3 regions of the Streptomyces sp. R35 genome follow, and region 3 is predicted to be linked to each of the others. Evidence: riboswitches for the same ligand, from Rfam matches in the RefSeq annotation. Region 3 holds a riboswitch; each other region holds the start of a gene.
The links. Region 3 has a riboswitch for thiamine pyrophosphate ahead of thiC (phosphomethylpyrimidine synthase ThiC). Riboswitches for the same ligand answer to the same signal wherever they lie in the genome.
Positions count from the first base shown of each region.

Region 1: another riboswitch for thiamine pyrophosphate. It lies ahead of thiO (glycine oxidase ThiO); the one in region 3 lies ahead of thiC (phosphomethylpyrimidine synthase ThiC).
Region 2: another riboswitch for thiamine pyrophosphate. It lies ahead of AB5J50_RS35710 (thiamine ABC transporter substrate binding subunit); the one in region 3 lies ahead of thiC (phosphomethylpyrimidine synthase ThiC).

Region 1 covers NZ_CP163440.1:3,017,509-3,027,870, reverse strand. Annotated here, with positions in the region: gene AB5J50_RS14025 (deoxyribonuclease IV) at 1-112, opposite strand, end outside; gene pknB (Stk1 family PASTA domain-containing Ser/Thr kinase) at 184-2,130, opposite strand; gene AB5J50_RS14015 (thiazole synthase) at 2,359-3,153, opposite strand; gene thiS (sulfur carrier protein ThiS) at 3,157-3,357, opposite strand; gene thiO (glycine oxidase ThiO) at 3,354-4,520, opposite strand; TPP riboswitch at 4,518-4,631, opposite strand; gene AB5J50_RS14000 (hypothetical protein) at 4,684-5,055, shown strand; gene AB5J50_RS13995 (NAD(P)/FAD-dependent oxidoreductase) at 5,101-6,333, shown strand; gene AB5J50_RS13990 (Rv2175c family DNA-binding protein) at 6,398-6,778, shown strand; gene thiE (thiamine phosphate synthase) at 6,870-7,529, shown strand; gene metF (methylenetetrahydrofolate reductase [NAD(P)H]) at 7,666-8,589, shown strand; gene AB5J50_RS13975 (hypothetical protein) at 8,647-9,627, shown strand; gene AB5J50_RS13970 (phytoene desaturase family protein) at 9,664-10,362, opposite strand, start outside.
Region 2 covers NZ_CP163440.1:7,864,253-7,874,614, reverse strand. Annotated here, with positions in the region: gene AB5J50_RS35745 (hypothetical protein) at 1-298, shown strand, start outside; gene AB5J50_RS35740 (VOC family protein) at 428-835, shown strand; gene AB5J50_RS35735 (LOG family protein) at 924-2,039, shown strand; gene AB5J50_RS35730 (LAETG motif-containing sortase-dependent surface protein) at 2,230-2,886, shown strand; gene AB5J50_RS35725 (maleylpyruvate isomerase family mycothiol-dependent enzyme) at 2,959-3,759, opposite strand; gene AB5J50_RS35720 (ABC transporter ATP-binding protein) at 3,770-4,804, opposite strand; gene AB5J50_RS35715 (ABC transporter permease) at 4,805-6,487, opposite strand; gene AB5J50_RS35710 (thiamine ABC transporter substrate binding subunit) at 6,463-7,539, opposite strand; TPP riboswitch at 7,618-7,736, opposite strand; gene rlmN (23S rRNA (adenine(2503)-C(2))-methyltransferase RlmN) at 7,761-8,891, opposite strand; gene AB5J50_RS35700 (phosphatidate cytidylyltransferase) at 9,045-10,184, opposite strand; gene frr (ribosome recycling factor) at 10,184-10,362, opposite strand, start outside.
Region 3 covers NZ_CP163440.1:5,494,418-5,504,779, forward strand. Annotated here, with positions in the region: gene AB5J50_RS25145 (LacI family DNA-binding transcriptional regulator) at 1-954, shown strand, start outside; gene AB5J50_RS25150 (metallophosphoesterase) at 1,157-2,320, shown strand; gene AB5J50_RS25155 (hypothetical protein) at 2,502-3,365, shown strand; gene AB5J50_RS25160 (VWA domain-containing protein) at 3,505-4,929, opposite strand; gene thiC (phosphomethylpyrimidine synthase ThiC) at 5,168-6,997, opposite strand; TPP riboswitch at 6,990-7,146, opposite strand; gene AB5J50_RS25170 (YibE/F family protein) at 7,218-8,711, shown strand; gene AB5J50_RS25175 (SsgA family sporulation/cell division regulator) at 8,775-9,212, opposite strand; gene AB5J50_RS25180 (IclR family transcriptional regulator) at 9,312-10,151, opposite strand.

The sequences.
Region 1 (10,362 bases), 2.5 Mb from region 3:
CCTGGACGGTCTCGGCCAACAGGTCGCGGGCGTAGGTCAGGCCGACGGAGTCAAGGCCGCCGGCCACGGGGACATGGCCGCCGACGGGGTTGCGGAGCTGCTTGCTGGTCACGCTCTTCAGGGTGTCACGTGCTCCGGGGTGTCCCGTCGGCGGTCCTCAAGGCGGTGAAGCCCGCCCCCGGCTCAGCGGATCTCGATGGTGATCGTCGATCCCTTGGGCGCCGTCTCGCCACCGTCCACCGACTGGCTCTTGACCTTGTCCCCGAAGAGCCCGAGCAGTCCACGGTCCTCGTCGACCTTGAACCCGGCATCCTCCAGCGCCTTCTTCGCGTCGTCCACGCTGTCGCCCACGACGTCCGGGACCTGGACCATCTCGGGGCCCTTGGAGATCGTCAGCGTTACCGTGTCACCGGCGGCGAGCTCGCGGCCCGCGCCCGGCGACTGCTCGGCGACCTGGCCCTTGTCGAACTCCGAATTGACCTTCCCGGAGGCGATCTTCACCTTCAGGCCGGAGGATTCGAGCTCCGAGGTGGCGTCCTCCACGGACGCGCCCGTGACCTCGGGCACCTCCACGGGGCTGCCCTTGCTGACGGTGATCGCGATGGCCGAACCGGCGTGCCGCTTGGTGCCCGCCGACGGATCCGTGCTGATCACGAAGCCCTTGGCGACGTCCTCGCTGAACTCCCGGGTGACCATGCCCGCGGCGAGTCCGTCGTCCTTGAGGACTTCCTTCGCCTTGAACAGCGCGAAGCCCTTCAAGTCGGGCACCTTCACCGTCTCGGGACCGTTGGAGATGGTCAGCGTCACCGCGTCGTTGTCGCGGATGCGGGCGCCGATCTCCGGGTCGGTGGTGATGACGGAGCCGCGCTTCACGGTGTCGCTGTACGCGTGCTTGACCTTGGCGTCGAGCCCGGCGTTGGCCAGCTGGTCCTTGGCTTGCTTCTCGGTCTTCGACAGGACCGGCGGGACCTTGGTGAACTGGCCGGAGTTGATGTACCAGACGCCGGCGCCGAGGCCGAGCACCAGCAGGATGGCGGCGACGACGGCGATCAGGCCGCGCCGGGGCCCCCGAGGGGCGCGCCGCGAGGGAGCGACCGGTGCGGTCTCGAAGCGGCTGGTCCGCTCGAACCGGCTGGTCCGGTCGAGGGCGGAGGTGTCGTCCTCGTCCTCGTTCACGGGCAGCAGACGGGGAACCGACAGCGAGCGCGGGATCACGCTCGTACGGTCGCCGGCGTTGTCGTGGCCCGTGGCGAGCGCCTGCGGCGGTATGGCGTCGAGCTGTTCGGCGGTGAGCCCGGCCCGCGCCTCCAGCACCCGGCCGAGCAGCGCCACCGCGTCGTGCGGGCGCACCTCGGGATTACGGGCGGTCGCCGTGCCGACCAGCTCGTCGAGCTCGTACGGCAGTCCCGGCACGACGGCCGACGGCGGCGGCACGTCCGCGTGGAGGTGCTGGTAGAGAACCTGGGCGGGGGAGTCCCCGGAGTGCGGCTTGTCGCCGGTGAGCATCTCGTAGAGGACGACCCCGCACGCGTAGACGTCGACGCGGGTGTCGGCGGTGCCGTGCTCGATCTGTTCGGGGGCGAGGTACGAGACAGTGCCGAGAACGGACCCCGTCGTGTTGGTGACCGTGTCCACGGCCCGTACGAGACCGAAGTCGGCCACTTTGACCCGGCCGTCGTCCCCTATGAGGACGTTCTCCGGCTTCATGTCGCGGTGCACGAACCCGGCGCGGTGCGCGGCGCCGAGCGCGGCGAGCACCGGCTCCAGGATGTCGAGCGCGGCTCGCGGCTGCAGGGCACCACGGTCGCGCAGCACGTCGCGCAGCGTGCACCCGGCGATGTACTCCATGGCCAGATAGACGTACGACCCGTCCGTCCCCTGGTCGAAGACCTGCACCACATTGGGGTGGGCGAGCCGGGCCACCGACTTGGCCTCACGGATGAAGCGCTCGACGAACGAGCCGTCGGCGGCCAGCGTCGGGTGCATCACCTTGAGCGCGAGCACGCGGTCGAGGCGGGTGTCCAGGGCCCTGTAGACCGTGGCCATCCCGCCGACCGCGATCCGTGAGTCAACGCGATAACGGCCATCGAGCACGCGCCCGACAAGCGGGTCCTGAAGGGTCGTATCCACGCAGGTGAGTGTACGAGCCGCCACTGTCACGACAGCCCGTTCCCCCGATACCGCAGCGCGACTGCAGCCGACCTGTGACGCACACCGCACGCAACGAGCCGTTTGCAGGGTCAGCCGCCAACGGCGGGAACCCCCACAGGAGACGCGCACTTCCCAGCAGGCTGGAAACGGGCGGTGCGCGAGCCCGGAACTTCTGTGACAGTAACCACCCACGAGGCACAGCCAAGGTCAGAAGGCCGGCCGCTCCGGATCCAGCACCGCCAAGCCCTCCGCAGGAGACGACGCCTGCGCGAAGTGCCGCCGAGGAATCCGCCCCGCCCGATACGCCAGCCGCCCCGCCTCCACCGCGTGCCGCATCCCCTCAGCCATCAGCACCGGCTCCTGCGCCCGCGTCACCGCCGAGGCAAGCATCACCCCCGCACACCCCAGCTCCATGGCCAGCGCGGCATCCGACGCGGTACCGGCCCCCGCGTCCAGAATGACCGGCACGCGCGCGTGCTCCACGATCAACTGGAAGTTGTGCGGATTCCGGATCCCGAGCCCGGACCCGATCGGCGACCCGAGCGGCATGATCGCCGCACAGCCGACGTCCTCCAGCTTCCGCGCCAATACAGGGTCGTCATTGGTGTACGGCAGCACGGTGAACCCGTCGTCCACCAGCGTCTCCGCCGCGTCGAGCAGCTCGATCGGGTCGGGCAGCAGCGTCCGCTCGTCGGCGATGACCTCCAGCTTGATCAGCTGCGTACCCAGCGCCTCCCGCGCGAGCCGGGCGGTCAGCACGGCCTCACCCGCGGTGAAACACCCCGCCGTGTTCGGCAGCACGCGGATGCCCAGCTTGTCGAGGACGGACAGCACCGAACCGTGCACGGAGGCGTTCACGCGCCGCATCGCGACCGTCGTCAGCTCCGTGCCGGACGCCACGAGCGAGCGTTCCAGGACGTCGAGGCTGGGCGCACCGCCCGTACCCATGATCAGCCGGGACGAGAAGGACGTACCACCGAGGACGAAGGGATCGTCTGCCATGGGTCAGCCTCCCTGGACGGCGGTGAGGACTTCGACGCGGTCTCCCTCGGAGAGGGCGGTGGACGACCACTGCCCGCGCGGGACGACGGTTTCGTTGAGCGCGGCGGCCACGCCGGAGGGTGCGACGGTGAGGGCCGCGACGAGCGAGTCGAGAGCGGTCCCGGCGGCGATCCGCTGCCGTTCTCCATTGACGAAGATGTTCATGCGGGCTGCTCCGTGAGGGCGGCGGCGCTGAAACGCCTGGGGGTGAAGGGGCGGGCCTCGTCGGGGAGTTCACCGGTGGTCAGGGCGTGGGCCATCGCGTCACCGGTGACGGGCGTGAGCAGGACGCCGTTGCGGTAGTGCCCGGTGGCCAGCAGCAGGCCGTCGAGTTCGGTCGGGCCGAGCAGCGGCGCGTTGTCGGGCGAACCCGGGCGCAGTCCCGCGCGGGTCTCCGTGAGCGGCAGCTCGGTGATCCCGGGAACGAGCTCATGGGCGTCGCGCAGCAGCTCGTACACGCCGCCCGCGGTCACCGTCGTGTCCCAGCCCAGCTCCTCGCTGGTGGCGCCGACGACGAGCTCGCCGTTCTCGCGCGGCACCAGGTAGACCTGGCTGCCGCGCACCACGGCCCGCACGGTGCGGCTCAGGAAGGGCGCGTACCGCTTCGGCACGGTCAGCCGCAGCACCTGCCCCTTCACGGGGCGCACGGGTGGCAGGACGCCGTCGGGAACGCCCGCCAGACGCCCGCTGAGGCTGCCCCCGGCGAGCACCACCTGACCCGCCGCGAGCTCGGTGCCGTCCGTGGTGACGACTCCGGTGGCCCGGTCCCGTACGACGGTCAGCCGTTCGGCCCACGTCCGGTGGAACACCACTCCGGCCCGCTCGCACGCGGTGACCAGGGCCCTCGCGAGCCGGCGCGGATCGACCTGGTGGTCGCCGTCGACCCGCAGACCGCCGCGTACCCCGGGTGCCAGCATCGGCTCCAGACGGCGGCACTCGCGTCCGCTCAGCCACTCCGAGTCGAGTCCCGACTGGCGTTGCAGGGCGTGCAGTTCGCGCAGATGGGCGCGGTCGTCGGCGTCCAGCGCGACGGCCAGCGTGCCGCACTGGCGGTAGCCGAGGTCCTGGCCGGTCGCCTCGGTGAGCTCGGCGGCGAACTCCGGATAGCGGCGCGCGGAGGCGAGATTGAGACCCAGCAGGGTCTGCTCGCCGTAGTGCAGTTCGGTGACGGCGGCGAGCATTCCGGCGGCCACCTGGGCCGCTCCGCCGCCGGGCTCGGGGTCCACGAGGGCGGTGGTGAACCCGCGCTGCGCGGCCCGCCAGGCCGTCACGAGCCCGATGATTCCGCCCCCGATGACGAGGACGTCTGACGTACGTGTAGGCGACATGGGCGTCCAGCCCCTCCCTTCGCCGGCATGACCCGGATCAGGTTCGTACGGTCGGAGGCCGTCCCAGCCTCCCTCTCAGCCCAGTACGTCCGGGCTCCCGCGAGTGCTTTACGTTGGCCACCCTAGCCCGCCGCCACCTGTCTCAGTAAGGGAGCCTCCGCCCATGGCGCGTTCGCTCGACGGCCTTGTCCTCGCCCCTGTCGCCGACCAGGCGCCCGGCCAGGTGGGCACCCGCACCCGCTTCACATACCACGAGAAGGACGGCGAGATCTGGGCCGAATACGCGGGCGGCGATGTCATAAGAGGCCACCTTCTGGGTACCCGCCAAGACGACCGGCTCGACTTCCGGTACGTACAGCTGAAGCGCGACGGCAGCACCTCGTCGGGGCACTGCGTGTCCCTCGTGGTCGAGCTGCCCGACGGGCGCGTACGCCTGGAGGAGACCTGGGAATGGGAGTCGCAGACGGGCAGCGGGACGAGCGTCGTGGAACAGATCGGCGGACAGGTCGGCGAGGATTGTGGAACAGGTCACTGAACGCGTCCGCTGACTGACGAATTGTCAGTTGTCTATGGTGATCAGGTGAGCGAGCAGACGCAGGCACAGTCGCAGGGGCGTACGGCACGGCGGGTCGTCGTCGTAGGCGCGGGCATGGCCGGTGTGCAGACCGCGGTCGCCCTGCGCGAACAGGGTTTCAAGGGCAGCGTGACGCTGATCGGCGCGGAGCCCCATCAGCCGTACGACCGGCCGCCGCTGTCCAAGGCGGTGCTGCTCGGAAAGGCCGAGGGCTCCGCCTTCGACGTCGACTTCGAGGCACTGGACATCGATCTGCAGCTCGGGCGCGAGGCGCTCGGTGTACGGCCTCTGGAGCATGAGCTGGACACCGCCACCGGGCCCGAGCCGTACGACGTCCTGGTCATCGCGACCGGTGCGGAGCCGATTCAGCTGCCGGGCGCGGAGGGTGTGCCCGGGGTCCATCTGCTGCGCACCCTGGACGACGCCGAGCGGCTGCGTCCCGTCCTCGCCCAGCAGCACGACATCGTGGTCGTCGGGGCGGGCTGGATCGGCGCCGAGTTCGCCACGGCGGCGCGCGAGGCGGGGTGCGCGGTGACCGTCGTCGAGGCCGCCGACCGGCCGCTCGCCGGGGCGCTGCCCGCCGAGGTGGCCGCACGGATGGCGTCCTGGTACGCGGACAGCGGGGCCTCGTTGCGTACCCACGCGCGCGTGGAGCGCATCGAGCAGGGTGCCGTGGTCCTCGACGACGGCACCCGGGTGCCCGCGGACGCCGTCGTCGTCGGCATCGGGGCCCGCCCCGCGACGGCCTGGCTCGCTGGCTCCGGGATCGAACTCGGCGCCCACCGCGAGATCGTGGCCGACGACCATCTGCGCACCTCCGTACCGGACGTGTACGCGGTCGGCGACTGTGCCTCCTTCCCTTCGGGAAGGTATGAGGACCGCCTCCTCGTCCACCACTGGGACAACGCCCTCCAGGGCCCCCGTACGGTCGCCGCGAACATCATCGGCGAGGCCCCGGCGGCGTACGACCCGGTCCCGTACTTCTGGTCCGAGCAGTTCGGCCGCTTCGTCCAGTACGTCGGCCACCATGCCCCGGCCGATGCCACGGTGTGGCGCGGCGACCCCGCGGGCGCCTCCTGGTCGGTCTGCTGGCTGCGCGAGAACCGCCTCGTCGCCCTTTTGGCCGTGGGCCGCCCGAGGGACCTGGCCCAGGGGCGCAGACTCATCGAGGCGGGCACGCCGATGGACCCGGAAGCGCTGGCGGACCCGTCGAGGCCTCTGAAGGCGGCCATGGCCTAATCCGTTACCCCAGGTCGGACGGCCTTGGCTTCCGACTGTCAGTCCGGGATGGCAGGCTTGTCCCGTGACCGAGATTGACGCAAAGATTGATGCTCTCGTCCCCGCCTGGCTCACCCTCCCCGACATCGCCGAAATGTTCGACGTCGAGGTGACTCGTGTGCGGCAGCATGTCAAGGAAGGCCTGCTGATCGCCGTACGACGTGGTGAGAACAGGGCGCTGCACGTGCCCGCCGCCTTCATCGACGGTGACGCCGAGCAGGGATACCGGATCGTCAAGGGCCTGTCCGGGACCCTGACGCTCCTGCGGGACGACGGCTTCTCCGACGAAGAGATGCTTGAGTGGCTCTTCACCCCCGACCCGACCCTGCCCGGCACCCCCGCGCAGGCTCTGAGCGAGAATCGCGGCACGGAGGTGAAGCGCCGCGCCCAGGCGCTCGCCGTCTGACCCGAACAGACCGTCCGGCGTACGGACCACGGCGGGTCAGGGCCACCCCGGCCGCCGTGGTCCGTACGCACCGACAACGGGGGATATACGCATGCCCGAGAACGCTGCCGACACCGCGCGCGCCCAGCTCGCCGACGCCCGCGTCTACCTGTGCACGGACGCCCGTAAGCGCCAGGGCGACCTCGCCGGGTTCCTCGACGCGGTCCTGGCGGGCGGCGTGGACATCGTGCAGCTGCGCGACAAGGGCATGGAGGCGGCCGAGGAGCTGGAGCACCTCCAGGTCTTCGCGGACGCCTGCGCACGCCACGGCAAGCTCCTCGCGGTCAACGACCGGGCGGACGTGGCCCACGCCATCGGCGCCGACGTCCTGCACCTGGGCCAGGGCGACCTCCCGGTCCCCGCGGCCCGCGCCGTCCTCGGCGACGACGTCCTGATAGGCCGCTCCACCCACGCCGAGTCCGAGGTCGCCGCCGCCGCCGTCCAGGAGGGCGTGGACTACTTCTGCACCGGCCCCTGCTGGCCCACCCCCACCAAGCCCGGCCGCCACGCACCCGGCCTCGACCTGGTCCGTTACACGGCCTCGCTGGGCAGCGACCGCCCCTGGTTCGCCATCGGCGGCATCGATCTCGGCAACCTCGACGAGGTCCTGGAGGCGGGCGCCCGCCGTGTCGTCGTCGTTCGGGCGATCACCGAGGCGGATGATCCGGGAGCGGCGGCGGGAGAGTTCGCGAAGCGGCTGCGTCACGCGTAGTCACCTGGTGACTGTTCCGGCCGGTTGTCCGATTAGTTGTCCGGTAAGTGTCCGAGGGGTGGACAAGAAGTCGGCAAATCGGACAATTCCCCTCGGTTCGGTTGGGGGACCGGCGGCCCCTGGCTAACCTGCCGGTATGGCCCTCGGATCTGCTTCCACCAGGACTGATCGCGCACGCACCGTGCGCGACATGCTCGCGACCGGCAAGACGACGTACTCGTTCGAGTTCTCCGCGCCGAAGACCCCCAAGGGCGAGCGGAACCTGTGGAACGCCCTCCGCCGGGTCGAGGCCGTCGCGCCCGACTTCGTCTCCGTGACCTACGGCGCCGGCGGTTCCACCCGCGCCGGCACGGTCAAGGAGACCGAGCAGATCGTCGCCGACACGACGCTCACCCCGGTGGCCCACCTCACCGCGGTCAACCACTCCATCGCGGAACTGCGCAACATCATCGGCCAGTACGCGGACGCCGGAATCCGCAACATCCTCGCGGTCCGCGGCGACCCGCCCGGCGACCCCATGGGCGAATGGGTGCCGCACCCGCGGGGTCTGACCTACGCGGCCGAACTTGTTCAGCTCATCAAGGAGTCCGGCGATTTCTGCGTCGGCGTCGCGGCCTTCCCGGAGATGCACCCGCGCTCCGCGGACTGGGACCTGGACGTCGCGCACTTCGTCGACAAGTGCCGTGCCGGCGCCGACTACGCGATCACGCAGATGTTCTTCCAGCCGGATTCCTACCTGCGCCTGCGCGACCGTGTCGCGGCGGCCGGCTGCGAGACCCCGGTCATTCCGGAGGTCATGCCGGTGACGAGTGTGAAGATGCTGGAGCGGCTCCCGAAGCTCAGTAACGCCTCGTTCCCGGACGCCCTGAAAGAGCGGATCCTCACAGCCAAAGACGATGCGGCGGCTGTACGCTCCATTGGAATTGAGTTCGCGACGGAGTTCTGCGCGAGGCTGCTGGCCGAGGGAGTCCCCGGACTGCACTTCATTACGCTCAACAACTCCACGGCGACGCTGGAAATCTACGAGAATCTGGGCCTGCACCACCCACAGCAGGCCTAGACCGGTCGCACCCGCGTACGACAGACTGCGGTAGCGGCCACTGGGAGAGGGGCGTACATGGGCTGGACGGTCCTCTATATCGCGTTCGGCATTGTCGCGCTGTGGCTGCTCGGCGAGGTGCTGCTGCAGTACAAGGCGCGACTGCGCTACCGGCTGCTCGCCTTCGTCGGCTTCGTCGGCGTGGTCCTCGGTGTGCTGATGCCCTCCGTGGTCGTCATCGGCCTGGGTGCGGCCGCCTTCGCGGTCGGCCAGACATACGTCACCCTGTCGTTCCGCCGCGGCTTCGCCGAGGGCTGGGCCCTCAACGGCCGTTCCGCGTCCGGTAAGCCCGCCAAGCCCAGCAAGCGCCGCCGCGGCGAGCCGGACCACCAGGACCCGACGCTGGAGGTCTCCGACCTCGAAGCGACCGACGCCCCGGCCTACGCGCAGGACGACGAATACGCCGGCGAGGACGACGTCTTCACGCCCGCGCAGTCGGACCGGTTCATGCCCCCGGGCTCCGGCGAGCCCGCGGCCGCCGAGACCACCGCCGTGTACGAGCCGCAGCCCCTGCCCGAGGACACCGGTTCGTACGGCATCTACAGCGACAACGCGTACGCTGCGGCCGGCGACCAGTCCTACGCCGGCGCCGCCCAGTCCCAGGACCAGCAGGCCTACGCGGCGGCCGGGCAGCCCCAGGACCAGCAGGCGTACGCGTACGACGGCTACTCCGGGTACGACCAGCAGCAGTACGGCTACGACAACGGCCAGCAGCAGTACGCCGCCTACTCCGACCCGTACATCGGCACGCAGACGTACACCGGTGCCTCGTACGACACGACGTACGGCGGCGAACAGCAGCAGTACATGCAGCAGGGCTACGGCCAGGACCAGTACGCCACCGGCACCGGCACCTACGGCGGCGAGACCCCGTCCGGCGGCGTCTGGGTGCCGCAGCAGCGCACCGACGAGTACGGCGGCGAACTCCCGCCCGAGCAGCCGTATCCGTACCAGGGGAACGGCAACGGCACCGGGTACGACGAGCAGTACCGCTACTGAAGGCCGCCCCCAGCAGCCTTCAGTCCACCGGCGTGCTCACTGCGAGCCCCGGAACTCCGGCCCCTCCACGATCAGTCCGGCCACCAGCGCGCCCGACATGCCCGCGTGCGGAAGCCCGCCGCCGGGGTGGGCCCAGCCGCCCGCGGCGAACAGCCCCGGCACACGGGTGCCGTTCGACGGGTGCAGCAGTCGGCCGTCCGCGGCCGCGAGCGCCGGGGCCGGAACAGCGCCGCCGTCCGCACCCGTCGCCTCCGCGATGTCGGCCGGGGTGCGGACCTCGTGCCACAGAAGGCGGTCACGGAGGCCGGGCAGAGCGGGCTCGGCGACGCCGAGAACCCGGTCCACGTCCGACTCGGACACCTTCAGGCCCGACGGCACCGTGACGGTCAGCGTGACCGCCTCGTGCTCCGGGTCCGGCACCAGCGCCGTGTCGTCGGGGCGTGACACCGTGACGGTGGGCGTGGCCGGGAGTCCCGGGTGCTCTCCGAAGAGCCGGCCCAACTCCTCCTCGCGGTCGGTCGTGTGCACCACCGTCCGATGCGCCACCCCCTCCGGCCGCCCACCGCGCAGTGCCAGCAGCACGGTCAGCCGGCTCGGCGCCCCGCGCTGCGCCGCGACCTCGCCGTCACCCCGTATCGCCGTCCCGGCGACGAGGCGGTCCAGCATGCCGGGCGCGACACCCGCGACCACGAAGTCCGCGTCCGCGACCGTGCCGTCGATGAGCTCGACGCCCGC
Region 2 (10,362 bases), 2.4 Mb from region 3:
GGTGGCGTCGGGCGGGTACGCCATGGCGACGCTGTACACGGGCGCCCGCCCCGACTTCGGCCCGCTGACCACCCTCGGCGCCCTGCTGGTCGCCGGGTGCACGCTGCTGACCCTGGCGACCGCCGCCGTCGAGGCGAAGCAGGCGCGCGCGGACACCACGGCGGCGCTGCTGCGGCTCGGCGCGCCCAGCGCGTTGCTCCGCGGCGCCGCGGCCCTGCGCGTCGGCGCGCTGCTCTCCCTGTTCGCCCCGCTGACCTGGGCGGTCGCCGAGCTGGCCGCGCTCCCCCTGGGCCGCTGATCCTCCGACGAATCGATCCGCTGAACCCCGTACGAGAGAGATACGGAAAAGGTCCGCGCCGAGCGATGAGTTCGGCACCGGCCCCCGGTCTATCCCTCCGAACGGCACATCACCGACGGGAGACCCTTCATGTACCAGCAGATGATCTTCGTGAACCTGCCCGTGACCGACGTCGACACCTCGAAGAAGTTCTTCACGGAGCTCGGCTACTCGATCAACCCGCAGTTCACGACGGACGACTGTGCCTGCGTGGTGATCAGCGACACGATCATCGCGATGATGCTGAGCAAGCAGCGCTACGCGGACTTCACGAAGAAGCAGATCGCGGACTCGACGAAGACCAGCGAGGTGCTGCTGTGTCTGAGCGCGGAGAGCCGCGAGAAGGTCGACGAGCTGGTCGACGGCGCGCTCGCGGCGGGCGGCACGGCGACCGGCGAGACGCAGGACCACGGCTTCATGTACGGCCGCGCCTTCGACGACCCGGACGGCCACACCTGGGAGGTCATGTGGATGGACCCGGCGGCTGTCCAGGGCTGATCCCCCGCGTGGCAACGGCCGAGGCAGCCAGGCGCGCGGTACAGGGGTCCGCGCGCCGGCCTCGGGGCGGCGCGCCTAGCATGGCCGGGTGCAGCCGACACCCCTTCACGCCTCCCGTGACCGTGAGATCGAGTCCCTCGCCGAGTTCGACGAGGTCGTCTCGGCGGGCGGCTCGCTCGTCCAATACCGTGTCCAGGCAGTCGATCTGACGGACCGTACGGCGGTGCTGCTGTCGGTGGACACCGCGGGCGCCGTCTTCCTCGGCTGCTCGATGGCCCCCGAGGCGGCGGCGAAGGTCAGGGCCGCGGGCGCGCTGGTCTTCCCGCCCGTGCCCGGGCTGCCCTTCGACCCGTACCGGGGGCTGCTCTACTCCCCCGCCGAGCTCTTCGACTCGCTCGACACCGACTATGCGGCGACGCCGGACGCCCGCGCGTACGCCTGGTTCCAGCAGACCAAGGCCGACGGGGACGTCTTCGCGTCGATGCTGCGCGCGATCCACGACGACTCCGTCTCGGACGCGCTCGACGAACTCCTCGTCGACGCGCGGGTGGTGGGCGTGATGGGCGGCCACGCGATGGCGCGCGGCACCGAGGCGTACAAGGGCGCGGCGCGCCTCGGCCGTGAGCTGGCACGCGCCGGTTTCACGGTCGCCACCGGCGGCGGTCCGGGCGCGATGGAGGCGGCGAACCTCGGCGCGTACGCGGCCCCCTTCGACGACGGGATGCTCACCGAGGCGCTGCAACTCCTCGCCAAGGCACCGTCGTTCGCCCCCTCGGTGACGGACTGGGCGCGCGCCGCCTTCGACGTACGGGAGCGCTGGCCCGCCGGCGGCCCCTCGGTCGGCATCCCCACCTGGTTCTACGGGCACGAGCCGCCGAACGCCTTCGCCGGACACATAGCAAAGTACTTCGCCAACGCGACCCGCGAGGACGGCCTGCTGGCCCGCTCGAACGCGGGTGTCGTCTTCCTGCCGGGCGCCGCCGGGACCGTACAGGAGATATTCGACAACGCGACCCCGAACTACTACGAGTCCCGGGGCGAACCCACCCCCATGGTCCTGGTGAACCGGGCGCATTGGACCGAAAAACACCCCACCTGGCCGCTCCTCCAGTCGCTGGCCCGGGAGCGCTCGATGGAGTCCCGAATCGCCCTCGTCGACCGGATCGAGGACGCCCCGGAAGCGCTCAAACGCCTCGGTGGTTAATGGGCAGGCAAAGGCAACGGCCGGGCAGGGCATATGCATTGACAGCCCTTAGGCGGCGCTTATAAACCTGTGAGACTCCTGGGGGCGCTGTTGACGCAGCAGTTGTCACGGCAGGGCCCCCACTCACCCCCCGCAGTTGCGCAATCTGTGAAGGGCAATCGTGTCCATATCTCGCCGTACCGCACGTTCTGTGCGAATCCTCGGTGTTGCCTCCGCCTCGGCCGCGCTCGCGCTCGGCGTCGCCGGCAACGCACTTGCTTGCAACATCCGTGACTTCTCGGCCGTCGCCTCCTGCGACGACAGCGGGAAGGGCATCATCACCGTGACCGACACCGACGCCTCGGGCAAGGAGGCCACCGTCTCGGTCTACCTGGAGTCGAACGGCGCCGACGAGAGGCTGGTCGGCACCCAGACGGTCACGGGCACCAAGGAGGGCGCCACCGTCACGTTCTCGGAGGACTGGGCCCCCAAGGCCGAGTACCGCGTCCACATCAAGGCCGGCGACATCGTCGACAAGGACATCTCGCCGAACACGACCGCGCCGTCCGAGGCCTGCAAGTCCACGGAGACGCCGTCGCCTTCGGAGACCCCGAAGCCTTCGGAGACGCCTTCCCCGTCGGAGACGCCTTCGGGCTCGGCGACCCCGTCGGCCTCCGAGAGCACCACCGCTCCCGCGACGACGGGCGACAACTCCCCGTCCCCCGCGGCTGGTGACTCCAACCTCGCGGAGACCGGTGCGAACTCCAACACCCCGATGATCGCCGGTATCGCCGGCGCGCTCGTCGTGGTCGGTGGCGGAGCGGTGTTCTTCGGCATGCGCCGCCGTGGCGCGTCGAAGTCCAGCTGACGCACACCCGTACGAAACGTGTGGCCCGTCCCCGAAGATGTGGGGGCGGGCCACACGCCTGTGCGGCCGCGCCTACCCGAAGGTCGCGCGCTCCAGCCAGAAGTCCAGCAGCTCCCGCTCCCCCAGCACCTCCAACCGCCCGCCGTCCAGCGGCAGTCGGCGATAGAAGCCCAGCAGTACGTCCGTGAGCGGGCCGCGCAGCGCGACGGTCGCCTTCTCGTGGCCGCGGCGCCAGGTGACGCCCTCCTCAGCCAGCTCGACGACCCACTCGGCATTCAGCCCGGGGCCGGTGTCGGTGGCGTGCAGATGGATGCTGCGGCCCGGCCCGCGCAGCTCCGCCGCAGCGTCGTGCGGCTGCGTCCGCTGCACGTACTCCACGATCCCCAGCCACTCGTCGATCGCGTCCGCGGCCACCTCGGGGTCGACTTCGTAAGGCAGCCCGGCGGCCAGCGTCGCGTCGGCGCGGTGGATCGCCAGCTCGTGCGTCATCCGGCGTGCCCAGAACCCGGAGGTGAGCTCCCCGGCCCACGCCCACACCTTCGTGTCGGGCCCCGCCTCCCGCAGCGCGGCGACGACCATCTCGCCGGTCTCGGCGAGCCAGGCGTCCAGGGCCACGGAGTCGCCCTCGGCCTTCGGTCCCTCGCCTAGGTGAACCCCCTTGTCGGGAACCACTTCCTGCGCCCGCGTACGGACGATGAACTCGACCCAGCGCAGCGCCCCGCCCGTGTGCCGTACGAGCTGCTCCAGCGACCAGTCGGGGCAGGTCGGCACGGTGGCCGACAGATCCGCGCCGTCGGCGGTCACCACATCCCTCAACTGCCGCACCTGAAGCTCGATCGCGTCGCAGTAGCGGTCATGTCCGAGAAGCGTCATGATCCGCACCTTATGCGGCCGGGGGCTCCCCGAGTACGACAATTTCGGCTGCGTCGAACTCCACGCCGACCACGTCACCGGGCTCCGGCGCGTCCCGCAGCGCGCACGCCGCTTCGAGCCGGGGCGCGCCCTCCGGTTGCAGATGTACGGCGACATGGGTGCCCCTGAACGTGCGTGCGGCGACGGTGCAGCGCAGCCCGTCCGACGCGTCCACGAGCCGTACGCCGGCGGGCCGCACGAGGAGGGTGACCGGCCCCTGGGGGGCGTCCTCCGGCACCGGGACCTTCCCCCACGGGGTGCCCGCGGCCTCCCCGCTCACCGTCGCGTCGACCACGTTGTCGAAGCCGAGGAAGCGGGCCACGAACTCGTCCACGGGATGCTGCCAGACCTCAAGTGGCGTACCCGACTGGGCGATCCGTCCGTCACGCATCACCACGACCCGGTCGGCGAGCGCGAAGGCCTCGCCCTGGTCGTGCGTGACGGCGAGCACGGTCGTTCCCAACTCGCCGAAGAGTTCCCGGAGTTCGACGACCAGCCGTTCGCGCAGCGAGCGGTCCAGCTGGCCGAGCGGTTCGTCGAGCATCAGCAGGCGGGGGCGGGGCGCGAGGGCACGGGCGAGCGCGACGCGCTGCTGCTCGCCGCCGGAGAGGGAGGCGACAGCGCGCCCATGAGCCCCCGGAAGCCCGACGAGGTCCAGCAACTCCCGCACCCGCGCGACCTGTTGGCCCTTCGACTCCCCGCGCGTCCGCAGCCCGAAGGCCACATTGCCGCCCACGTCCCGCTGCGGGAAGAGCTGGTGGTCCTGGAACATCAGACCGACGCCCCGCTTGTGCGCGGGCACCCCCGTCTGGTCGCGTCCGTCCAGTACCACGCGGCCCGCGTCGAGCGACTGCAATCCGGCCACCGCCCGCAGCAGCGTGGACTTGCCGCTGCCGCTGGGCCCGAGCACACAGACGATCTCGTGCTCGGCGACATCGAGGTCGACGGCGTCGAGCACTGGCCGCCCGCCGAAGCGTACGGTCGCGCCTTCGAGGCTCAGCAGCATCTAGAACTCCCCGGTCCGGTCGGTCCGTACGCGCTCCAACAGCAGCAGCGCCACCGCGCACACCACCATCAAGATCGTCGAAAGGGCCATCGCCTGGCCGTAGTTGAGGTCACCGGCACGCCCGAGCAGCCGGGCCACGGCGACCGGCAGCGTCGGGTTGTCGGGCCGCGCGATGAAGACGGTCGCCCCGAACTCGCCGAGCGACACAGCGAAAGCGAACCCGGCCGCGACCAGCAGCGCCCGCCGCACCATCGGCAGATCGACCTCGCGCCACACCCGCCACGGCGACGCCCCGAGCACGGCCGCCGCCTCGCGCAGCCGCCCGTCCACCGCCCGCAGCACGGGCAGCATCGTCCGTACGACGAAGGGGGCGCCCACCAGCGCCTGGGCGAGCGGCACCAGGATCCAGGAGGACCGCAGATCCAGTGGCGGCTCGTCGAGCGCGATCAGGAACCCGAAGCCGACGGTCACCGCGGAGACGCCCAGCGGCAGCATCAGCAGCGCGTCGAAGCCTCGTACGAGACGGCCTGTGTTCCGGCGAGTGAGGGCCGCGGCCGCCAGACCGCCGATCAGTACGGCGATGGCGGTGGCGGCGAGCGCGTACTCCAGGGAGTTGCCGATCGCCTCGATCGGCGCGACGAGGAAGATGCCGCCGTCTTCGGAGGTCAGGGCCTTGTAGTACGCGAACCCATAGCCATCGGGGGTGTCGAAGGACCGCTGGACGAGCACACCGAGCGGCAGCACGAGCAGTACGGCGATGGACGCCAGGACTCCGGCGAGCAGCGCCCACTGCCCGGCCCCGCGCGGCCGGCGGGCGGTTGTCTCCGGGGCGACCAGGCGCAGGGCGGTCTCCCGGCGGCGTACGGTCCGGGCGTGCACGGCGAGGATCGCGCCCACCGCCACGAACTGGATGATCGTCAGCACCGCCGCCGTCGCGAGGTCGAAGATCTCCGAAGTCTGCCGGTAGATCTCGACTTCGAGGGTGGAGAAGGTGGGGCCGCCGAGGATCTGCACCACGCCGAAAGAGGTGAAGGTGAAGAGGAAGACCATGAGCGCGGCGGCGGCCACGGCCGGGCTCAGGGCCGGCAGCGTCACCTTGCGCCAGGCCGCGAAGCGGGAGAGGCCGAGCATCCGCGCGGCCTCCTCCTGGCGTGGGTCGAGTTGCGACCAGAGCCCGCCGACCGTCCGTACGACGACCGCGTAGTTGAAGAAGACGTGCGCGATCAGGATCGCCCACACGGTGGTGTCCAGCCGTACGCCCCACAGCTGGTCCAGCATCCCGCCCCGGCCGACCAGCGCCAGGAACGCCGTACCGACGACGACCGTGGGCAGCACGAAGGGCACCGTCACCACGGCCCGCAGGACTTGCTTGCCCCTGAAATCGAAGCGCGCGAAGACATACGCGCCGGGGAGCGCGATCAGCAGCGTGAGCGCCGTCGAGGCGAGCGCCTGCCAGGTGGTGAACCACAGGACATGCCGGATGCCGGACTGCGCGAGCACGTCACCGATCCGCCCGAGCTGCCAGGCCCCGTCGACCTTGAGGCCACGCGCGACGATCGCGGCGACGGGATAGGCGAAGAAGACGGCGAAGAACGCGACGGGCAGGGCCATGAGGCCCAGCCGCGTCGCGCTCCCGCGCTTCTTCGGCGCCGCCTTGGCTACTTCAGTACGAGCGAGGTCCACGACTTGACCCACTGGTCACGGTTGGCGGCGATCTTGGCGGGGGCCAGGGTCTCCGGGTCCTTGGCCTGCGGGCCGAACTCCGTGAACTCGGCGGGCACCGTGGCGCCCTTGACCACCGGGTACACGAACATGTTCAGCGGCATGTCCTCCTGGAACTCCTTGGTGGCCAGGAAGTCGATGAACGCCTTACCGCCCTTGGTGTTCTTGGCGTTGCTGAGCAGCCCCGCGTACTCGACCTGACGGAAGCAGGTGCCGGTCGCGACACCGGTGGGCGCGGTGGCCGGCTTCGGGTCGGCGTAGATGACCTCGGCGGGCGGCGAGGAGGCGTACGAGACGACGAGCGGCCGGTCGGCCTTGGCCTTCTTGCCGCCGGCGGACCCGGAGAACTCGTCGTTGTAGGCCTGCTCCCAGCCGTCGACGACCTTCACGCCGTTGGCCTTGAGCTTCTTCCAGTAGCCCTGCCATCCGTCGTCCCCGTACTTGGCGGCGGTGCCGAGCAGGAAGCCGAGGCCCGGCGAGGACGTGGACGCGTTCTCGGTGACGAGCAGGTTCTTGTACTCGGGCTTGATCAGGTCGTCGAAGGACTGCGGCGGCGTCAGCTTGTGCTCGCTGAAGTAGGCCTTGTCGTAGTTGACGCAGATGTCGCCGGAGTCGATGGGCGTGACGCGGTGCTTGTCCTGGTCGACCCGGTACTCCGGGAGGATCTGGTCCGAGCCCTTGGCCTCGTACGACTGGAACAGCCCGTTGTCGAGCGCCCGCGACAGCAGGGTGTTGTCGACGCCGAAGAAGACGTCGCCCTGGGGGTTGTCCTTGGTGAGGATCGCCTTGTTGACGGCCTGTCCGGCGTCGCCGTCCTTGAGGACCTTGACCGTGTAGCCGGACTGCTTCTCGAAGTCCTTGAGGACGCTCTTGGACACGGCCCACGAGTCGTGGCTGACGAGCGTGACGGTCTTCGAGTCCGCCGAACCGCTGCTGTCGGACGACCCGCACGCGGAGAGCGTGACGAGGCCCAGGCCGACGACGACGGCCGTGAACGTCTTGGTGGTGCTCACTGAATTCCTCCTGGCTGACCAGGAAGAGACGCGGCCCTGCCCGGGAACCTCTGACAGTTCCCGGGCAGGGCGCAACAGCTCGAGTAATGACCGAACTTCCTACCCAGAATGACCTGGGCAAGGTTCTGAGGGTCTGCGGCCCACCGGTGTCCCGGCTGCCGCACTCTCAGCGCTGTGGCGCTCCCCTGTCGGAATATGAAGATGTACCTACGGGGGTCAGACTACCGCTCGGTGGCCGCGAGCTGACCGCACGCCCCGTCGATCTCCTGGCCCCGGGTGTCCCGGACGGTCACCGGCACCCCGTGGGCCGCGATCGCCTCGACGAACGCCTTCTCGTCCTCGGGCCGCGAGGCGGTCCACTTCGAACCCGGGGTCGGGTTCAGCGGGATGAGGTTGACGTGCACGGGCTTGCCCTTGAGGAGCCGGCCGAGCCGGTCACCGCGCCACGCCTGGTCGTTGATGTCCCGGATGAGGGCGTACTCGATGGAGAGCCGGCGCCCCGACTTCGCGGCGTACTCCCAGCCGGCGTCGAGCACCTCGCGCACCTTCCACCGTGTGTTCACGGGGACGAGGGTGTCGCGCAGTTCGTCGTCCGGCGCGTGCAGCGAGATGGCGAGGCGGCACTTGAAGCCCTCGTCGGAGAACCGGTGGATGGCGGGGACCAGCCCGACCGTCGACACGGTGATCCCGCGCTGCGAGAGCCCGAGTCCGTCGGGCTCGGGGTCGGTGAGCGCGCGGATGGCGCCCACGACCCGCTTGTAGTTGGCGAGCGGCTCGCCCATGCCCATGAAGACGATGTTGCTCAGCCGCGCCGGACCACCCGGGATCTCGCCGTCCCTGAGGGCCCGCATTCCGTCCACGATCTGGTGCACGATCTCGCCCGTGGAGAGGTTCCGGTCGAGGCCTGCCTGCCCGGTCGCGCAGAACGGGCAGTTCATGCCGCACCCGGCCTGCGAGCTGATGCACATGGTCACCCGGTCCGGGTACCGCATCAGCACGGACTCGACGAGCGTGCCGTCGAAGAGCCGCCACAGGGTCTTGCGGGTGGTTTCCTGGTCGGTCGACAGATGCCGTACGACCGTCATCAGCTCCGGAAGCAGCGCCTCCTGGAGCTTGCCGCGCGAGGCGGCCGGGATGTCCGTCCACTCCGCGGGGTCGTGCGCGAGCCGCGCGAAGTAGTGCTGGGACAGCTGCTTGGCGCGAAACGGCTTCTCACCGATCGCGGCGACGGCCTCTTTGCGCTCGGCGGGCGTGAGGTCGGCGAGGTGCCGCGGCGGCTTCTTGGCTCCGCGGGGTGCGACGAAGGTGAGCTCGCCGGGGACTGGACGTGCCACGATCGGGCATCTCCTCATGACTACAGAGGCCTGGCACCCCGCGCGGGCGGGGACAACGGCAGGGCCATACCCAAGCCAGGAGACCTCACTGGACCACCCCCGCGGTGGCGGGGACGTACGAAAGGGCCCGCAGTCTGACGCCGCGAGCCCTTCCAGAGTACCTGCTGTCCGTCAACCCGAGCCGACGAAGATCACCAGCAGCAGCCACACCACCGGAGCCGTGGGCAGCAGCGAGTCCAGCCGGTCCATGATGCCGCCATGCCCTGGCAGCAGCGTGCCCATGTCCTTGATGCCCAGATCCCGCTTGATCATGGACTCGCCAAGATCGCCGAGCGTGGCGCTGGCCGCGACCGCGAGGCCGAGGATCAGACCCTGCCACCAGGCGCCGTCCTCGATCAGGAACTGCATGCACAGCGCACCCGCCGCCATCGCGAAGCTGACCGCTCCGAACAGACCCTCGCGGGTCTTGCCGGGGCTGATGCGCGGCGCCAGCTTGTGCTTGCCGAAGCGCCAGCCGATCGCGTACGCGCCCGTGTCGCTGACGACCGTCAGGAGCAGGAACGTCAGGACGCGGCGCGGACCGTCGTCGGCGGTGAGCATCATGGCGACGAAGGTGGCCAGGAACGGCACGTAGAAGGCCGCGAAGACCCCCGCCGTGACGTCCTTGAGGTAGCCCTCCGGCGACTCCGTCATCCGCCAGACCAGGACGGCCAGCGCGGTGAGAGCCATCGCGACCCACGCGCCCTCGGCACCCCGGACGTATCCGGCGACGACCATGGCCGCCCCGCCGAGCGCCAGCGGCACGAGGGGCGCCTTGATGCCCTTGCGCTCCTCCAGCCGTGAAGTGAGCTCCCACAGCCCCACCACCACGGCGACCGCTATGACTCCGACGAAGACGGCCTTGACGATGAACAACGACGCGACGATCACCGCACCGAGCCCGACGCCCACTCCTATGGCCGCGCCCAGGTCGCGTCCCGCACTCTTCTTCTGAGGTGCGGGGGCGGGCTGGGGGGTGGCGCTGGGCATGGGCTCCTGCGGGCTCTGCGGAAGGTGCGACGGATCCCCGTAGGGCGCCGCTGGTGGTGGGTTGTCGCGGAACAGGGGGCCGCTCAGCCGAGCGGCCCCCCGGTCGTCATCCTGGTCCCCGCCGTGTGCGGGTACGTCGGGCACGATGGGCATGGGGCGAGTCTGCTGCGCGTCATGCGCATCGTACGTGGGACCCGCCGGGGCTGCCCCCTGGACAGGCCCCTGCTCGGACGGCCCCCAGTACCCGGCTTGTGGCGGCGCCCCCCAGGAAGAGTCGTTCATCAGACCTCGAGCAGCTCCGCTTCCTTGTGCTTCAGGAGCTCGTCCACCTGGGCGGCGTACTTCGCCGTGGTGTCGTCGAGTTCCTTCTCCGCACGGCGGCCCTCGTCCTCACCGACCTCGCCGTCCTTGATCAGCTTGTCGATGGTCTCCTTCGCCTTGCGGCGGACGGAGCGGATCG
Region 3 (10,362 bases):
ACCCGACGCCACGTCCGCGAGGTCGCCGACCGGCTGGGCTATCGCCCGTCGGCCGCGGCCCGAACCCTCCGTACCGGCAAGTCGGGCCTCATCGGCCTGACCGTGACGACATACGGGGATGAACCTTTCACCTTCACGGAGTTCGCGTACTTCGCGGAGATGGCCAGAGCCGCCACCTCGGCCGCGCTCGCCCGGGGCTACGCCCTGGTCATCCTCCCCGCGACCTCGCGCCACGACGTGTGGTCGAACGTCGCCCTGGACGGAACCGTGGTCATCGACCCGTCCGACCAGGACCCGGTGGTCAGCGAGTTGGTCCGGCAGGGCTTACCGGTCGTCTCCGACGGCCGCCCGGCGGGCTCGCTCCCGGTCACCGCCTGGGTGGACAACGACCACGAGGCCGCGGTCCTGGGCATCCTCGACCATTTGGCCGACGCCGGCGCCCGCCGGATCGGCCTCCTCACCGGCACCACCACGGACACGTACACCCATCTCTCCACCACCGCATACCTGCGCTGGTGCGAGCGCGTGGGCCAGGATCCGGTGTACGAGGCCTACCCGGCGCACGATCCGTGCGCGGGGGCCGTCGCCGCCGACCGGCTCCTCGCCCGGCCCGACCGCCCGGACGCCGTCTACGGTCTCTTCGACCCGAACGGCACCGACCTGCTGGCCGCGGCCCGGCGCTACGGTCTGCGCGTACCGGACGACCTGTTGCTGGTCTGCTGCAGCGAGTCGACCGTCTACGCCAACACCGAGCCGCCCATCACGACGCTCTCCCTCAAACCGCGCCGGATCGGCACGGCCGTGGTCCAGCTCCTCATCGACGCCATCGAGGGGGTCGAATCGGACCAACCGGTCGAGCAGGTGATACCGACGGAGCTGATTGTGCGGACGTCCTCCGAGCGCCGTCCGCCCCGTACGACAGTCAGTGCGCCCCGATCACCCGAGAAGGGTTGACGCCCGACGCTGAAAGGGCGGGGAAAGCCCCGCCCAATTCGGGCGAAAACCGCGGTGAACTGGGCTCCTCCTCCGATTCACCACCCCTGGGTCATCACATGGCGCGATCCGCATTCCTATGATGGGCGGACGACACCGCGGGCCGCTGCGACCAGGCAGTCCGATCCGGTGCAGATGCGGCGCGATGGTGGTGGAGGGGTCGATGACTCAGGGGGCCGGTCAGGGACCCGAGGTGGTGCGGACGGCGACGTTGCGCGACTTCCGGGTGCCCGCGTACGTCCACGAGACCGGTCCGTACGTCCCCGAGACCGGTCCGTACGCGCAGAGCACGCCTCCCGGCGAGGGCGCCAGACCCGCCGAGGAGTCCGACGAGTACGCGGCCGCGGCGCACTCGTCCGCGGATTACCCGCCTGCCGAGTACCCGTCCGCGGAGTACTCGGCGGAGTACACACCCACGCGGCGCGATCTGCCCGTCATCAACCGGGGTGACACGCTTCAGGTCGCGGTTGACCCCGACGCCGTGGCCGCCCCGGCGCCCGGCGACGGGCCGGGTCCGCTGTACGTCGTCGGCGATGTGCACGGCTATCTCGACCAGCTGGTCGCCGCGCTCCAGGAGCAGGGCCTCATCGACGCCGCGGGCAACTGGTCCGCCGGGACCGCGCGCCTGTGGTTCCTCGGCGACTTCACCGACCGCGGCCCGGACGGCATCGGCGTGATCGACCTCGTGATGCGGCTGTCCGCCGAGGCGGCCGCGGCCGGCGGCTACTGCAAGGCCCTCATGGGCAACCACGAGCTGCTGCTGCTCGGCGCCAAACGGTTCGGCGACACCCCCGTCAACTCCGGCGCGGGCACCGCCACCTTCCAGGCCGCCTGGCTGCTCAACGGCGGCCAGAAGACCGACATGGACCGTCTCCAGGACCACCACCTGCAGTGGATGGCCCGGCTCGACGCCATGGAGCAGGTCGACGGACACCTCCTGGTGCACTCCGACACCACCGCCTATCTCGACTACGGCGACTCCATCGAAGCGGTCAACGACACCGTCCGCGAAACCCTCACCCGCAACGACGCGGACGAGTGCTGGGACCTCTTCCGCAAGTTCACCAAGCGCTTCGCGTTCCGCGACGACGGGGGCGCCGAGGCCGTCCGGGAGCTGCTCGGCGCGTACGGCGGCACCCGCATCGTCCATGGTCACAGCCCCATTCCGTACCTCCTGGGCGAGGTCGGCTCGGAGGAGGGCGAGGACGGCGCGGGCCCGGTGGTCGAGGGACCGCATCTTTACGCCGACGGGCTGGCCATCGCGATGGACGGCGGAGTGACCATGGCCGGAAAGCTGCTGGTCCGGCAACTTCCCCTGGATAGCTGAGCGTTCCTCGGGCAAGCGTCCCCCACGGAGGACTGCGCTGGCCAGGGGGCAATTTCTGGAAACCCCCTGTCACGGCGTGCCGTCACCGCTCTACCATCGGCTTATCCGTAGCAGGCTCCCCTCCGTTTCTGCCCGACGGCTCGTCAGCGTGCGAGCCACCAGCCCTACGGAGCATCGGGGGATGCACATGAACAGCGTTCCGCAGCACCTGCTGAGCGAGGACCGCCAAGAGTACGAGCGGATCCTCGATGAGGCGCTGCGCTCCGCACCACACCGCCCGGAACTCGCCGCTGTCGGCCAGCGGCTCAACCCCGAACAGCTGCGCACGATGGCGCTCAACGCCACCGCTCTCATCACGGCGGCCGCGGCGACCGAATACCAGCACTACGTCAAGATCCGCGAGGAACTGCGCCAGCCGGCGCCGTCCGCCCCGGTCATGAGCGAGGAAGCCGGCTCAGCGGAGCCGGGCGCGACCGCGATGCGGCTCGCCGCCACCGTGGGGGAGGTGTCCGAGACCGCCGGAGCCGGTGCCATCGCCGTCGTCGCGGTGCTCGCCCCGGTCCTCGCCGGGACGGCCGCGGCGATCTTCCTGCTCGTGGGGTACCTGCTGCAGATGCTCGACCCCGAACAGACGTTCGCCAAGACCCTTCTGACCACCGGGTGGGTCTTCGGCGCGGTCACGGCGGCCGCGATTCTGGTCGCCGCGGTCGGACTGCTGCTGACCGCACTGCGCAACAGCTCGTCCTCGCTCCAGGCCGGAGCACGCGGCGAGCTCAGCGAACAGGTGGCCCGGGCCAGGGAAGCCTGGCGCGATGCCCTGCTGGAGCGCGGCATCCTGCCGTTCCTCCGGGAGGCCCTCGCCGACCCGGGCTCCGCGGCGCTGGGCCGTCCGGCACCGGCACCCAGCCGCATCCCGCAGCTCGGCTACGACCGGCCGGGGTTCAGCAGCCCCGACGGCGGCCCCGCGGCCGGCCCGCGCCCGAGCTTCACCAGCCCTGACTTCACGAGCCCGGACTTCGGAGGGCCGGAGCACCAGCCGGAGTGACACCCGGGCGCCCGGGCCGACCGGGCGGCTCGTGTCCGGGCTACGGCCGGGTGTGGGGAGGAAACCGGGGCCCGCGCTGATGGAGTGCGGGCCCGAGCCGGTGGGCCATGTCCGCCGTGCGCCGTCCGGCAGGGCGCCGTCAGATGATGCCCAGCTGCCGGGCCGCGGTCATCCAGGCCGGGAACTCGGACAGCAGCCGGTCGTACAGCTCCGGATCCGGTACGTCGCTGATGTCGTCGACGGCGAAGAACCCCACGTTGTCGACGCGTCGGCCCGGCAGCGTGTCGAACCGCTCCAGCACGCCGTAGTTGGACCGTCCCAAGCCCACGAACTGCCAGAAGACCGGCTCCTCGACCGCTTCCAGCAGCTCCTTCTCGATCTCCTTGTTGCGGTAGACGCCGCCGTCGGAGAAGAACAGCACCAGCGTGGGATCGGTGGCCGGGTGCTCGCGCACATACGTCCGGACCTCCGCGATCACCTTCTGCTCCTCGTTCTGGATCCCGACCGCGCGCATGTCCACCTGCCCCGGCCGCAGGCCCTTCCGCGGCTTCTTGCTCCGTCGGAACAGGCTCAGCTCACCGACCCGGACATGGAGCTCCAGCCACTCAGGCAGTTCCCCCAGACCGAGATCCGGCAGCCGCGCCGGATGGGACGCGAACGTCCACGCCTGCATCACCCCGTCGTCGTCCAGCTGCGCGGCCACCGCCGCCATCCGCTCCACCACGTCGGCCACGACGCCCTTCGAGTACAGGAAGGACATCGACCCGGAGGCGTCCAGGACCAGGACGACGCGGGCCGTCACCCCTGCCGCACCATGCTTCTCCAGGCTGACCGCGACCTGCTCCTTGCGCAGCGAGAGCCGCTTGCGCATGTCCACGGGCAACTGCTCCTCGCCCTTGACGAGGCGAGGGGCGGGGGCGGGGGGTACGGCTGGAACCGCCGGGGCGGGCTGCGCCACAGGCGGAACGGCAGCCGGGGCTGGCGCCGCGAACCCGGCGGTGCTGGGCTCCGGGCCCCCGGCCGCACCGGCCTCCTCGTCCACGCTGATCCCGAAGTCGGTGGCCAGCCCCGCGAGTCCGGACGCATAGCCCTGCCCGACCGCACGGAACTTCCACTGACCGCCCCGCAGATACAGCTCACCCCCGATGAACGCCGTCTCCGTCGTGGCCTCCATCTCGAAACGCGCGACCTCCTGCCTCGTCCCGGCGTCGAGCAGCATGAGCGTCAGTCCGGTCAGCTCACCGAACGTGCCACCGTCGGCCGAGGCGCACAGCACGACCCGCTCGATGCCCGGCTCCAGGGCGCGCAGGTCCACCTCGACCGTGTCCGTCGTGCCAGCGGCATCCCGCTGCTTCCCGAGATGGCGTACGGCGCCGGAGGCATGCCGCGGCTGGTTGTAGAAGACGAAGTCCCCGTCGCCCCGCACCCGTCCGTCCGCGCCGAGCAGCAGCGCCGAGGCATCCGCGTCCGGCGCACCGGCTCCTCCTCTCCAGCCGAGCACGGCCTGCACGGCCCCGGCGACGACGGGAAGATTGGCGCCCTTGCTCATGGCTGTCGATGTCATGCGCCCAGTCTGCCGAGAGAACCCGGCACCGGAGCCGTTCGAAGCACACCCAGACGCCTCGAACGACTCCGTTGGCCACATCGATCCCGCCCATGTCAGGCAGCGCAGGGATGCTGATCACGCCATGCGTGATCCTGTCTCTTCCGTTACGACGTGGCCGCACGACGTCCCACAGCCCAGGCAGGACCTGGTCGTGGTGACCGGGGCCCGGGCGGAGGCGTCAGCACATGTGTCCGGCTCAGTCGGTCATGGGCAGGTAGACCCGATTGCCCGCGGCCGCGAACTCCTTGGACTTCTGAGCCATGCCTTCTTCGATCTCCACCTGCGAACCGCCGTGTTCCCGCCGGATGTCCTGCGAGATCTTCATCGAGCAGAACTTCGGCCCGCACATGGAGCAGAAGTGAGCCGTCTTGGCGGGCTCGGCCGGCAGTGTCTCGTCGTGGAACTCCCGTGCCGTGTCCGGGTCGAGGGCCAGGTTGAACTGGTCCTCCCACCGGAACTCGAAGCGGGCGTCGGACAGCGCGTCGTCCCATTCCTGCGCACCTGGGTGCCCCTTGGCGAGGTCGGCTGCGTGGGCGGCGATCTTGTAGGTGATGACGCCGGTCTTGACGTCGTCACGGTTGGGCAGGCCCAAGTGCTCCTTGGGCGTGACATAGCAGAGCATGGCCGTGCCCCACCAGGCGATCATCGCGGCACCGATGCCGGAGGTGATGTGGTCGTACGCCGGCGCGACGTCCGTCGTCAGCGGGCCGAGCGTATAGAACGGAGCTTCATCACAGATCTCCTGCTGAAGGTCGATGTTCTCCTTGATCTTGTGCATCGGGACATGTCCCGGGCCCTCGATCATGGTCTGTACGTTGAAACGCTTGGCGATCGTGTTGAGTTCCCCGAGTGTCCTCAACTCCGCGAACTGTGCTGCGTCGTTGGCGTCCGCGATCGACCCGGGCCGCAGCCCGTCGCCGAGCGAGTACGTGACGTCGTACGCCGCGAGGATCTCGCAGAGCTCCTCGAAGTTCTCGTACAGGAACGATTCCTTGTGGTGCGCCAGGCACCAGGCCGCCATGATCGAGCCGCCGCGCGAGACGATGCCGGTCTTGCGGTTCGCGGTGAGCGGCACGTAGGGCAGGCGTACCCCCGCGTGGACCGTCATGTAGTCCACGCCCTGCTCGGCCTGCTCGATGACCGTGTCCTTGTAGATCTCCCAGGTCAGCTCCTCGGCGCGGCCGTCCACCTTCTCCAACGCCTGGTAGAGCGGCACGGTGCCGATGGGGACGGGGGAGTTGCGCAGCACCCACTCACGGGTGGTGTGAATGTTGCGGCCGGTGGACAGGTCCATGACCGTATCGGCGCCCCAGCGGGTCGCCCAGGTCATCTTCTCGACCTCCTCCTCGATGGAGGACGTGACGGCCGAGTTGCCGATGTTGGCGTTGACCTTCACCAGGAACCGCTTGCCGATGATCATCGGCTCGATCTCCGGGTGGTTCACGTTCGCGGGCAGCACCGCGCGGCCGGCGGCGATCTCCTCGCGTACGACCTCGGGGTCGACGTTCTCGCGGACCGCCACGAACTCCATCTCGGGCGTGATCTCGCCGCGCCGGGCGTACGCGAGCTGCGTGACCGCCTCTCCGGCGCGGCCCCTGCGCGGCTGACGCGGCCGCCCCGGGAAGACCGCGTCGAGGTTGCGCAGGCCCCCGCGCGGTGAGGTGTGCTTGATCCCGTCGTCCTCGGGACGGACCGGGCGGCCCGCGTACTCCTCGGTGTCGCCGCGGGCGATGATCCAGTTCTCGCGCAGCGGCGCCAGACCCCTGCGTACATCGGTGTCGATGGTCGGATCGGTGTACGGGCCCGAGGTGTCGTACAGCGTGACGGACTGCCCGTTGGTGAGGTGCACCTGGCGGACCGGCACCCGTAGATCGGGACGTGAACCCCCGACGTACCCCTTGTGCCAGCCGATGGACTTCCCGGCCTCGCCGTTCTCGGTCGGGGCGGACGCCCCACCGTTCTCGGCCGGAGCAAGCGCCCCGTCCGTCTGGCTGGAGGCAGGCGTGCGTACGTCCTTGTTGGTCATGAGACCTACTCCCTACGCCGGCATTACCCGGTAACAGGTTCGGCGGTCGACGCAGCGGCTTCCGTCCGCCGATGTTTCATGTGAAACATCGCTAAGACGAAGGTCAGCGCCCTCTCAGCCCGGTGCTCCGAGCTCCCGCGTGTGCAAAGGTGCCTCCACGCTAGCGTCATATCTGGCGCGGTGAACAGAGGGCCCCCGCCGTTCTTGCGATGATCGGTCGGTGACCACGACACAGCAGTCCCCGTTCCCACCGTCCGAGCCGCCGCGCGGACCCGGTTCCGGTGACGGCCATGGACACGGCTCCGGTGACGGCGGCGGGCATGGTCCGGACGGTGGCGGCCATGGCTCCGGACCCGGTGACGGTCACGGACCCGGCAATGGGCACGGCCACGGTCCCGGCGGCGGGCACGGCCACTCGCACAGTCACAGCCATGGCCCCGCCACCCCCGTCTCCAAGCATCTGCGCAAGGTCATCGCCGCGGTGCTGATCCCCTTCACGGCGGCGGTCGTCGTGGGTCTTGTGGTGTTGTGGCCCGGCGGCGCTCCTTCTCACGAGCGCACCGGCGTCGGCTTCGACCGGCAGACCCAGCAGGCGACGGTCACCAAGGTCGACAAGGTGGACTGCAAGTCCGTGAACGCCTCGGGGGAGACCCCGACGGGCGACACCTCCACCGCCGAGGGCTCCTCCGCGCAGCAGCAGGCGACGGGCGACTGCAAGAAGGCGACGATCCGGGTCGACACCGGCAAGGACAAGGGCCGTACGTTCACCGAGATCGTCCAGCCCGACCAGTCGCGGCAGTTGCACGAGGGCGAGAAGGTCGTGGTCGCGTACGAGCCCTCCGCGCCCAAGGATCTGCAGTACTCGGTCACCGATGTGAACCGGAAGCTCCCCATGGCCCTGCTCGCCGGGATCTTCGCACTGGTTGTCGTTGTGGTGGGCCGGATGCGCGGCATCATGGCGCTGGTCGCACTGGCCGTCAGCTTCCTGATCCTGACGTTCTTCATCCTGCCCGCGATCCTGCAGGGCTCGAATCCACTGATCGTGGCGGTCGTCGGAGCCAGCGCCATCATGCTGATCGCGCTCTACATGTGCCACGGCCTCTCGGCCCGTACATCGGTGGCGGTGATCGGCACGCTGCTCTCGCTGCTGCTGATCGGTGTGCTCGGCTCCGAATTCATCGGCTGGGCGGCGCTGACCGGCAACACCGACGACAACACCGGCCTGATCCACGGCCTGTACCCATCCATCGACATGAGCGGTCTGCTGCTCGCGGGCGTCATCATCGGTTCGCTCGGTGTGCTCGACGATGTGACAGTGACGCAGACGTCCGCGGTCTGGGAGCTGCACGAGGCGAACCCCACGATGGGCTGGCGCGGCCTGTACCGCGCGGGCATCCGTATCGGCCGCGACCACATCGCGTCGGTCGTCAACACCCTCGTCCTGGCGTACGCGGGCGCCGCGCTGCCGCTGCTGCTGCTCTTCTCGATCGCCCAGAGCAGCGTGGGTACGGTCGCCAACAGCGAACTGGTCGCCGAGGAGATCGTGCGCACCCTGGTCGGCTCGATCGGTCTGGTCGCCTCGGTGCCGGTAACCACCGCGCTGGCCGCCCTGGTGGTCTCCGCGGACCGCCCGGAGACCGCGGCCCGCCCTGTGGAGCCCACGGGGTCCAGGACGCCGGCACGCGGCGGGAAGGGCCGCCGCCGCAAGCGCTGAAGTCTCCTGATGCCGGTGTGACTTGAGAGGAAGCGTTACTCCACTTGGGTGTGCGGCAGTGCCTCAGCCCGCGCTCTGCTCCTCCGCCAGGATGCGGTCCAGCGCCTCGTCGAGGTGCGCGTCGAAGTCGGCGAGGGAACGCTCCTGCCCCAGCGGCACCAGCTTGTCCGTACGGTCGAGGAACGCCACGAGTGGCGCCGCCCCCGACCGGAACAGCGCGTGGTCGCCGCCCACCTGAAGCCGGATCAGCACCTCGCCGAACGCCTCCGGATCGGCGGGCGCGATGTGCACATCGCCGTCACCGCACGGCCGGCCCACGCCGTCGATCAGCAACTCCCGCCCGAACGCCCAGGTCACCGGCGCGTCACCGGGCAAATGGAAGGTCAGCCGCACGGCGTACGGATCACAGGTCTCGTATCGCAGCTCCACCGGAATGCGGAAGGACAGCTCCTCCGACACGAGGAAGCTCATCATGACCTCTGCCTGCACCGACTCGCGCATCGCCTACCCCGTCGTTTGCCGTCGACTGGCCAGGAATCGTCCCCCTGACACTGCAGGAATCTTGCTTAACGTGCACACCAGATCACAAGGAGTGAGTTTTCAGATACTGATAGAGATGGCGAGTGTCCCTAGCAGCCTGCCGACTTCGCTCTGCAATTGCCGTGCGGCGGGTAGCAGACGCTCGGCCTGGTGAGAAGGCAGGGAAATGGCCATTGTCCCGGCGGTGGAGCCTGCGGTGATGGGGATCGCGGCGCAGACCGTGCCCAGCGCGTACTCCTGGCGCTCGATGACGGGCTCCATCCGGCCCGTCCGCTCCAGGCGCCGCAGCAGACTGTCGTTGTCACGCACCGTGTACGGAGTGATCGACTGCACGGGGTAGCGGTCGAGGTGATCTCGGCGGGCCTTCTCGTCCAGCTGGGACAGCAGGCACTGGCCGATCGCGTGCGCGTGCCCGGTCTCCCGGAAGTCGGCCCACTCCTCCACCGCGGGATTTCCCGGGGTGTCGGCGATGCACATGACCTCGATCTCGCCGTCGCGGTAGATCGCGTAATAGACGGGTGCGCCGATCGAATCACGCCAATGGGCGAGCGCGTCGCTCACCGTGCTGCGACGTTTCTGCTGCGCTCCGCTGCTGCTCAGCCGCTCGGCGGCTTCGCCGAGGAAGAACAGCCCCTTGTCACGGCGCAGATAGCCCTCGTGGACCAGGGTGCGCAGCAGGTGGTACGCCGTCGGCAGGGCGAGCCCGGCCTCCCGGGCGAGCTGCTTGGCGGGCGCGCCGTGCTCGCGCGAAGCGACGGCCTCCAGAAGGCGCATCGCCCGCTGCACGGAGCCGATCAGGGTCGTGGGGTGCGGCTCCAGGGACGCGGCCTCCGCTGGAGGGGTGCGTGGAGCGAGCGTCTCCCCTGGGGTGCTGCGCGAAGCACGTGGCTCCCCAGGCATGGTGCGCGGAGCGGGTGTCTCCCCTGGCGTGGTGCGTGGCTGGGCGGGCGGGACACATGACCCCGCCGGCACACCCGATCGCTGGACGGGTGGAGTGAGTGAATCTGCGGGTGCGGTGTCAACCGTGGCCAAGGGGCACTCCCGAAGCGCGAGGGGGACCGCCCGTGCGGGGGCACACGGGAGGGGGCTGTGCGCTGCCCGCGGGGGATCG